DNA from 4 places in the Shinella sp. 1A1 genome. Region 1 is predicted to be linked to each of the others. Evidence: riboswitches for the same ligand, from Rfam matches in the RefSeq annotation. Region 1 holds a riboswitch; each other region holds the start of a gene.
What was found. A riboswitch is a leader RNA that binds a small molecule or an ion and turns the genes downstream of it on or off. The one in region 1 is predicted to bind cobalamin.

Region 1 (2,193 bases):
TCTCGGTCCAGACATGGGTGAGCTCGTCGAGACGGTAGTCGACGCCTTCCACCGCATCCTTGTTGACCAGCCACTTGGTCGTGACCTGGGTCAGTTCGGGACCGAGCGGCAGCACGCGGAAGGTGATGGCGTGGTCGGCCAGAACGTGGTTCCACGTCGTCGGATAGTGGAAGAGCAGCAGTGCGCCGATATGGCTTTCCAGAACGTCGCTGGAAAGCGGGCGCTGCACGGCGCGGGCGCCGGACATGGTGTAGCTCTCGGCATCCTGGATGAGCGGCATGCGCGCGGCGCGGAACTGGCCGGTCGGCGACATGCGGAACTGGCTCGGCAGGCCGGCGGCCTCGCACTTGGCCCAGTGGCCGGAGATTTCCGGATCGTCCTGCGCGCCCTGCACGCCGGTCGCGCTCGGCGCTTCCGGATAGGTGCGGCAGAGCTCGGGATGGTTGGCCGCGCAGTGGTAGCACTCGCGGTTGTTCTCCCAGACGAGCTTCCAGTTGCCCTTCTCGACGATGGTGCTTTCGAAGGCGATCTTCGTCTCGCCGAGACGATGGCGGGCGATATAGGGCTCGACGAGCGAGACGAAGGGCGCGAAGTCCGGCGCTTCCTCGGCGAGACAGATGAAGATGTAGCCGCCGACCGTCTGGCAATGGACCGGCTTGAGGCCATGCTCGCTCTTGTCGAAATTCTCGTCCATGTGGCGGGCGAAGAGCAGCGAACCGTCGAGTTCGTAGGTCCACTGGTGATAGGGACAGACGAGCTTGGCGGCGCTGCCCCTGTGCTGCGAGCAGACGCGCGAGCCGCGATGGCGGCAGGCATTGTGCAGCGCGCGCACGGTGCCCGCGCGGTCGCGGGTGATGACGACGGGATAGTCGCCGACCTGCACGGTGAAATAGTTGCCGGCCTTCGGGATCTCGCAATCGTGGCCGACGAACAGCCAGTCGCGGTACCAGATCGTCTCCAGGTCGAGCTTGTAGTAATCGGGGTCGGTGTAGAAGGCCTGCTCGAGGCTGTAGCCTTCGCGCCGGTTCTTGAGCTTGCGGAGCACGTCGCTGCGAATGTCCATGCCGGGATCCTCAGATATCCAAATTCGCCGAGGCGTACGGAAGGAGACGGCCCCCGGGTGCCAGGCCCGGAACTGCACGCTTCCCGGCCGCCCGCCGCAGCCGTCACGATCGTTCCTCCAGGCTGGTTTCCGGGCTGAGGAGCGTCCTTTCGGGACTGTCGTGGCGCCTTCCGGGTTCCTCCTCCGTCGGCCTCTCCACGCCTCCAACACCGTTGCGGGGGCAGCGCCGGAATTCAACCGGCTTCCCAATTTTCGCGCCCTCTGCCGAGGGTGACGCCTTGAGTAGACCTATCTAAGCGCAACTACGTCCGAACGGCATGCCGGAAAACGACACGGCCTCTTGATTTGACGACAGGCCACAACCATGGAGATCGATACCTGCGGCCTCTATTTCACCTGATATCTCATATGGATAGGCTTCAAATCCGGGGGCTCTTCCCGCTCTTTCGACCCGTCGGCACCGGAGCGACAACCCTTGTCATATTGCGACCATATTCCTTACGGGTTTGCGACGTCGCGGGTTGAAACAAATACTTAACGACGTTTCCATAAACTTTTGCCGGACAGGACGCGTGGATGGAGTGCCCGAGGCGTGCAGCAGACGAAATTCCGGTACTACGACGCCGTCGCCTTCAAGCGGGCCAATCCGCCCCGATCCGCCGTGCACACGGAGTTCCTGCGCACCGGCCGCATCGACCGGAGCATCGCCTGGAGCCCGAGCGAGAAGCGTTATCTCAGCTACCAGGAAGTGGCCGAGCGCACCGGCCGCAAGCTGGAGCGCGCCGGCGACATCACCCACGAGCGCATCAACGGCTTCCACCGGTCGATCCGCTTTCCCAAGCTGGTCTTCCACCGCACGCTGGCCGGGACGCCGCATCTCGGCTATTGCCACATTACCGTCGCCAACAGCCGCTTCGCGGAGTTCGAAAACGTACAATGGGCCTTCTACATGGCCAATTTCCTGGCCGAGATCGGCGACGAGGACCAGTTCTTCGCCGGCATATCGCGCAAGCCCGGCCGCATGTATTTCGCCGTCGCCATCGCCCCGACCGAGGAGGAAGGCCGCCTCACGATCGACCGCACGGTGCGCGGCAACGGCGTGATCTTCCGCACGGACGATCCGAAGCTGG
Region 2 (2,193 bases), on a different replicon from region 1:
GCCCGGCGGATCGCCTCGCGGGATGCGCTGGAACGGCGCGTCGGTCGCCTGGCCGAAGAGGCGGGCGTCATGGACGTGCTGGTGATCGGCGGCGGCATCACGCCGCCGGCCGGGCCTTTCTCGTCCTCGCTCGACGTTCTGGAAACGGGCGTTCTCGACCGCTTCGGCATCCGGGACTTCGCCATTGCCGGCCATCCCGAGGGCAGCCCGGATTTCACCGATGCGGTCGCGCTGGAAGCGTTACGTCGCAAGCTGGATTTCGCCGAGCGGACGGATGCCCGCCTGCGCATCGTCACGCAGTTCGGCTTCGACGCGCAGAAGGCCATCGCCTGGGCGGACGGGCTGGTGCGCGCCGGCATCGACGTTCCGATCCATCTCGGCGTTGCGGGACCGGCCAAGATCACGACGCTCATCAAATACGGAACCATGTGCGGCATCGGAAACTCCCTCTCCGTCCTGACCCGGCATGGTGGCGGGCTCATGGCGCTTGCCGCCGGCTATTCGCCGGAAACGGTCGTCGGCCCCGTCGAGGAGCGCTGGCGCACGGCGATGCCGGGCCCCATCACGCAGATCCACGTCTTCCCCTTCGGCGGGCTGGACAAGTCGGCCGCATGGCTGCGCAAGCGCGGCTCTTGGTGCTAGGCAAAGGCACCGGTCGTGCGTGCCGGCCACAAGTCGATGGCGGTGAATGTGGAGGCGATTGCCGGGGACCCGCTCGCTGGTGCGCAATGAAACCGTGGAAAATCCACCATAGCCGTTGACGCATTTTTTACCTCGTCTACTATATCTTGTGTTCGAGGTTCCTTCGATTCGAAAGGATGGAAGGCTAAGACGGGAATCCGGGGCGGCCATGATGGCCGCGTCAATCCGGAGCTGCCCCCGCAACTGTAAGCGGCGAGCATTCGTTCGATGAGCCACTGGGGCGTATGCCTTGGGAAGGCGGACGGATGCCGCGACCCGCAAGCCAGGAGACCTGCCTCGAGCATGAACGTCCACGGGCGGGGTGTCCGGATGGCGAGCGTTGGGTTGTGCAGGATGCCGCCCGCCGTCTCCCCCGATCCCCCGCGAAATGCCTCGGGGTGAAGTCATGTCGATCGTGTTGCCAGTCCATCCGCGCGAGTAGGCGGCGCCCCGCGTCCGGCCGTCCGTAGACGGCCGCCCTTATCACCGAGAATTCATCGAACGGCCATCGGCGGATGGCCGGGCGATATCCCATGCCTGATCGAAAACGAGGAAAGCCATGTCCATTACCGTCTACTCCAAGCCCGCCTGCGTCCAGTGCACCGCGACCACCCGCGCGCTCGACCGCCAGGGCATCGACTATCATGTCGTCGACATTTCCGAGGATGCCGATGCCTATGCGCTCGTGCAGGGTCTCGGCTACCGCCAGGTCCCGGTCGTCATCGCCGGCGAGCAGCATTGGGCCGGCTTCCGCCCGGACATGATCAGCGCGCTCGCCTGAGGAAAAGGCGGTGGGGGACCTCGTCTATTTTTCCAGCCGGTCGGAGAACACCCGGCGCTTCGTGGAAAAGCTCGGGGTCGAGGCCCTGCGCCTGCCGCTCGATGCGGCCGGGGAAGCCCCGCAGGCGGACCGGCCCTTCGTGCTGGTTTCGCCGACCTATGGCGGGGGCGGGGAGAAGGGAGCGGTGCCCAAGCCCGTCATCCGCTTCCTCAACAATCCGCGCAACCGCAGCCTGATCCGCGGCGTCATCGCGGCGGGCAACACCAATTTCGGCGCCGGATATGCCGTCGCGGGAAACATCATCTCCGCGAAATGCGCGGTGCCGTTCCTCTACCGTTTCGAGCTGCTCGGCACGGATGAGGACGTCGACAATGTCAGACAGGGACTGGAACGATTTTGGACACGATGAACGCTTCGACGCCGCGGGATGCGAGCGAAAAACCGCCTCACGCTTTTTCTCATCCCGCGGGAGATAAGCCGGCGAAGGCCCCGGAGATCACCGCGCTGGATTACCACGCGCTGAACGCCATGCTGAACCTCTACGACGAGGAGGGGAAGATCCAGCTCGACAAGGACCGGCAGGCGGCCAAGCAGTATTTCCTCCAGCACGTCAACCAGAACACCGTCTTCTTCCATAATCTCAGGGAGAAGCTCGATTACCTCGTGACCGAGGGCTATTACGAGCAGGAGGTGCTGGACCAGTATTCCTTCAACTTCGTGCGCGACCTCTT
Region 3 (2,193 bases), 360 kb from region 1:
GAGTATGAGTTCGTAGTCGAACACCGGCAGATAGTGGATGCCCGGCGCCTCGATCGGGTCCGGGGTGATCAGGATATCGATCTCGTATCCTGCCAGCGCCGCAACCCCGCCGAAGGCAAATGATGTCGTCAGCTCCAGGTCGACGTCCGGCCAGTCCACCAGGTAGGGTTTCGTGACCCCCATCAGCCATTGGTGGCAGGGATGGCATTCCATGCCGATTTTGAGCGAGCCCCGCTGTCCCTGGCGGTAGTCGGACAAGACGTCTTCGGCCCTCTCCATCTGGGGCAGGACGCGTTGCGCCAGTCTGACGATGTAGCGACCGGCCTCGGTGAGGCGAAGATTGCGGCCGTCCTTCTCCCACACGGCGACGCCATAGCGCTCTTCGAGCTTTCGGATCGTGTGGCTGAGCGCGGACTGGGTCACATTCAGCCGTTCCGCCGCCGCCGTCAGGCTGCCCATGCGGTCGACTTCGCGCAGGATCGACAGATGTTGTCTGTCCAGCATGGTCATGTCCTCCCTTGCTCGAGGGCGATGGCCTCGCCATGGACTGGAACCGGCCGGTGGTCCTTGTCGACCGCCACCATGCTGAAGCGCCCCGTGGCGGTGACGTGCCGCTCGCCCGTCAGAAGGTTTTCGGACCAGAGTTTTGTCTCGATGGACATGGAGCTGCGGCCGACGCGCTCGACATGTGCCTCCGCCTCGACGATTTCACCGATCTCGATTGCCCTTGCAAAGTCGATGCGCTCGGATGATGCCAGCACCACCAGCTTGCCGGAATGGCGCGACGCTGCGACGAAAGCGGCCTTGGTCATGTAGGCGATTGCCTCGCCGCCGAACATCCGGCCGACGCTGTTTGCCTGATCCGGGAAGACGATATCGACCATGGTGACGGCCTCGCTCGGTTCCGGTTCCTCCGCAGGAAGAAGTTCGGGCAAGGCATAGCGCGCGGCATCCTCGCCTTCGGGGATGGCGACCATGTGGAAGATGCCGCGCGTGCAGGTGTGCCGCTTGCGGCCGACAATGGTCTCCGCCGCCATTTCCACCTCGACGGTCAGGGAACGGCGCCCGGCCTTGATGGGGATCGCCGTGAATTCCACGATGTGCCCGATGCGTGCGGGCTGCTTGAAATCGATGCGTTCGCAGGAGGCGGTCACGAAGGGCGCCCGCCCGAAGCGGGTCGCCGCGATGAAGGCGACGCGATCCATGAGGGCAAGGCCGGTTCCCCCGAAAAGGGTGCCGTGATGGTTGGTATCTCCGGGAAAGACGATGTCGACAAGACGGGTTGTCGGGCCGTTCCGGGCGGGCTTTCCTGTCGTCGTGGTCTCTGTCATCGGCGCTGCCATCAGGTTGCGGCAGGGCATGGACATGACGCAGAGACGACGGCACGGAAGTACCGACGCGAAAGCGGCACTCCGGGACACCCCGCCCGTGGACGTTATCTATCGCGGCAGGTCTCCTGGCTTGCGGGTCATTGCTTCCGTCCGTCTTCCCGAGGAACGCCTCAGTGACATGAATGGACTTTCGCTCGCCGCTTACAGTTGCGGGGGCAGCTTCGGATTCGGGCCATGCCCTCACCGAGATTCCCTCTTAGCTCCGGACCTTCGCCCGCAGAACCACGATAGCGAACCAATGTCGCATGACGCCGAAGGGGTCAAGGCGTCTGTCGCGGGAATGTGCCGGAGATGCGCATCGCGCTGAAGCCTGCCTCCTTGAAGCGGCAACTCATGTCCACGGCGTTCCGAACTTTGATCATGGGAGCGTTGGGCAGAACCATGAGCATGTCTCATGCTTCAATGAGATAAAACCATTTTTTGCCAATGCTTTCGTCAGCTACATAGCACGCACCGCCGTTAGCTCCAGAGAGTACGAAGACTGCTGACTGAGAAAACCGGAAAAGAAGATTGGAAGCCCTGATTATCGGAAAACAGATGCAGGGTTTTTCTCGGAAATCAGGATACGATCGCGATGAAAAACGATTTTACATTTACCATCAAGAGTATTTCCTTCGATGAAGATTATCTTCCATCGGAAAATACACGGATCACGACCAATTTTGCCAATTTGGCCCGAGGGGAGAGCCGCCAGGAAAACCTGCGCAATGCCTTGCGGATGATCGACAATCGTTTCAACGCCCTGGCGCATTGGGATAACCCTAACGGCGACCGGTATTCCGTCGAACTCGAAATCATTTCC
Region 4 (2,193 bases), on a different replicon from region 1:
GGTGCTCGACCTGTTGCAGGACATCCAGAACGAGACCGGCATCTCCTACCTGTTCATCAGCCACGACATGGCGGTGGTGGAACAGATCAGCCATCGCGTCGCCGTGATGTATGCCGGCCGCTTCGTCGAGATGGGCACGCGCGCCCAGGTGTTCGAGAACCCGCAGCACGACTATACGCGCAAGCTGATGGATGCGGTGCCCATTGCCGACGCCGACCGCGAACGCCGCCTTTTCATCCCGAACGAGGGCGAGCTGCCCAGCCCCGTCAAGCCGCTCGACTACGCCCCGCCCCTCTCCATCCGCAGGGAGGTCGGGAACGGGCACGTGGTCTGGCAGGAGGCGAAGGTCGCCTGAGACCCGGGATAGAGATCGGGCAGGACGCCACTTGACGCCGTGCGGACCGGCGTCCTAATTGGGCCCGACGGTTCCCGGAGGAAGGCTCCGACGGGATTAATAGGGAACACGGTGCGGACGACCCAACAGGGACCAAGACCGTGGCTGCCCCCGCAACTGTAAGCGGATTGCCGATCATCACGGGAAGGGCCGGCAAGGCCTTTTCCGGGCCAAGGGCCATGCCACTGCGGATGTCGCGGGAAGGCAGGTGATCGACAGATATCCGCGAGCCAGGAGACCTGCCGTCGAACACGATCCAATCAGCCGGGCGGGGATGCCTGGAAGGGAGCAGACATGTTTGACCTGAGCCTTCGCCGATATACGGCCTTCATCCGCCTCGATTGGGCTTTTCCCGTCCACGAGGCGTGAGCAATCCGTCGCGCACCGCCGCGCCGTATTGCCGCCCTCCCCGAGATCGAGGCTCCCATGCGCCAGACAATCGCAACCATCACCTTCGCCCTCGGCCTTACCGGCCTTGCCGGCGCGGCTTTCGCCGCCACCCAATATCCGCTGACGCTCGAAAATTGCGGCCGGCAGGTCACCTTCGAGAAAGCGCCGAAGAAGATCGTCTCCATCGGCCAGGGCATGACCGAGGTGCTTTTCTCGCTCGGCCTTGCCGACAAGGTCGCGGGAACGGCGGTCTGGGTCGGGCCGGTGCTGCCGCAATATGCCGAGGCCAATAGCAGGATCAAAAGGCTGGCGGACAACGATCCGAGCTTCGAGGCCGTGGTCGGGCAGGAACCCGATCTGGTGGCCGCGGAATTCGAATGGCATGTCGGCGCGCAGGGCTCCGTCGGCAAGCGCGAGCAATTCGCCGATCTCGGCATCGCGACCTATATCGCGCCGGCCGATTGCGTCGCCAAGATCAACACGGACGGCGGAGACGGCGTGCGCGAGACGCTGTTCACCATGGACCTTGTCTATCGGGAAATCGCCGAACTCTCCGAGATCTTCGACGTGAAGGACCGGGGCGACGCGCTGATCGCCGAGTTGAAGAAGCGCGAGGCGGATGCCGTGGCGTCCATCGCCGGCGCGGCCGGCAAGAACCTGCCCGTCGTGTTCTGGTTCTCCAGCAAGGAAGTCAATGGCGATGCCTTCATCGCCGGCAAGAACAGCGCGCCGGCCTATATCCTCAAGACCATCGGCGCGAAGAATGTCGTGACGACCGAGGAGGAATGGCCGCTGGTCGGCTGGGAGACGATCGCGCAGGCAAATCCCGCCGTCATCGTGCTCGCGACCATGGACCGCCGCCGCTATGCCGCGGACGATCCGAAGGTGAAGATCGACTTCCTCGAAAACGATCCCGTCACCAGGGAACTCGATGCCGTCAGGAACAAGCACTTCGTGATGATGGACGCCCAGTCGATGAACCCGACGATCCGCACGATCGACGGCATCGAGACGCTGGCGAACGGCATCAAGGCCTTCGGCCTCGCGCAGTGAGGATTACCGCTTCGTGGCGGTATCGGTGGTGGGTGCTTGCGGCACTCGCCATCGCCGCCAGCCTTCTCCTTGCCCTCATGATCGGCCTCGCGGTCTCCATCGGCGAGATCGCGATTCCCGTTTCCACGACCGCAAGGGCCGTGTCGAACCGGCTTTTCGCAACGGCGTTCGAGCTCAATCGCATCCATGAGGGCGTCATCTGGGACTATCGTCTCAGCCGGGCGCTGGTGGCGGCCAGCGCGGGGGCCTCGCTCGCGCTGTGCGGCGCCATCCTCCAGGCATTGCTTCGCAACCCGCTGGCCGAGCCCTATGTGCTCGGCATATCGGCCGGCGCGTCGACCGGCGCCGTCTGCGTG

Region 2: it holds a riboswitch for cobalamin, as region 1 does, so the genes downstream of both, nrdH (glutaredoxin-like protein NrdH) here and ACZ48C_RS12735 (aromatic ring-hydroxylating oxygenase subunit alpha) in region 1, are expected to answer to the same signal.
Region 3: it holds a riboswitch for cobalamin, as region 1 does, so the genes downstream of both, ACZ48C_RS14445 (acyl-CoA thioesterase) here and ACZ48C_RS12735 (aromatic ring-hydroxylating oxygenase subunit alpha) in region 1, are expected to answer to the same signal.
Region 4: it holds a riboswitch for cobalamin, as region 1 does, so the genes downstream of both, ACZ48C_RS23435 (ABC transporter substrate-binding protein) here and ACZ48C_RS12735 (aromatic ring-hydroxylating oxygenase subunit alpha) in region 1, are expected to answer to the same signal.

What each region holds. Positions count from the first base shown of each region.
Region 1 is NZ_AP039671.1:2,593,933-2,596,125, forward strand. It holds gene ACZ48C_RS12735 (aromatic ring-hydroxylating oxygenase subunit alpha) at 1-1,063, opposite strand, end outside; cobalamin riboswitch at 1,167-1,359, opposite strand; gene ACZ48C_RS12740 (DUF6656 family protein) at 1,656-2,193, shown strand, end outside.
Region 2 is NZ_AP039672.1:1,480,462-1,482,654, forward strand. It holds gene ACZ48C_RS23650 (methylenetetrahydrofolate reductase) at 1-642, shown strand, start outside; cobalamin riboswitch at 781-995, shown strand; gene nrdH (glutaredoxin-like protein NrdH) at 1,241-1,462, shown strand; gene nrdI (class Ib ribonucleoside-diphosphate reductase assembly flavoprotein NrdI) at 1,473-1,871, shown strand; gene nrdE (class 1b ribonucleoside-diphosphate reductase subunit alpha) at 1,868-2,193, shown strand, end outside.
Region 3 is NZ_AP039671.1:2,951,935-2,954,127, forward strand. It holds gene ACZ48C_RS14440 (LysR family transcriptional regulator) at 1-504, opposite strand, end outside; gene ACZ48C_RS14445 (acyl-CoA thioesterase) at 507-1,331, opposite strand; cobalamin riboswitch at 1,430-1,633, opposite strand; gene ACZ48C_RS14450 (DUF1852 domain-containing protein) at 1,966-2,193, shown strand, end outside.
Region 4 is NZ_AP039672.1:1,435,995-1,438,187, forward strand. It holds gene ACZ48C_RS23430 (ABC transporter ATP-binding protein) at 1-355, shown strand, start outside; cobalamin riboswitch at 407-655, shown strand; gene ACZ48C_RS23435 (ABC transporter substrate-binding protein) at 821-1,837, shown strand; gene ACZ48C_RS23440 (FecCD family ABC transporter permease) at 1,834-2,193, shown strand, end outside.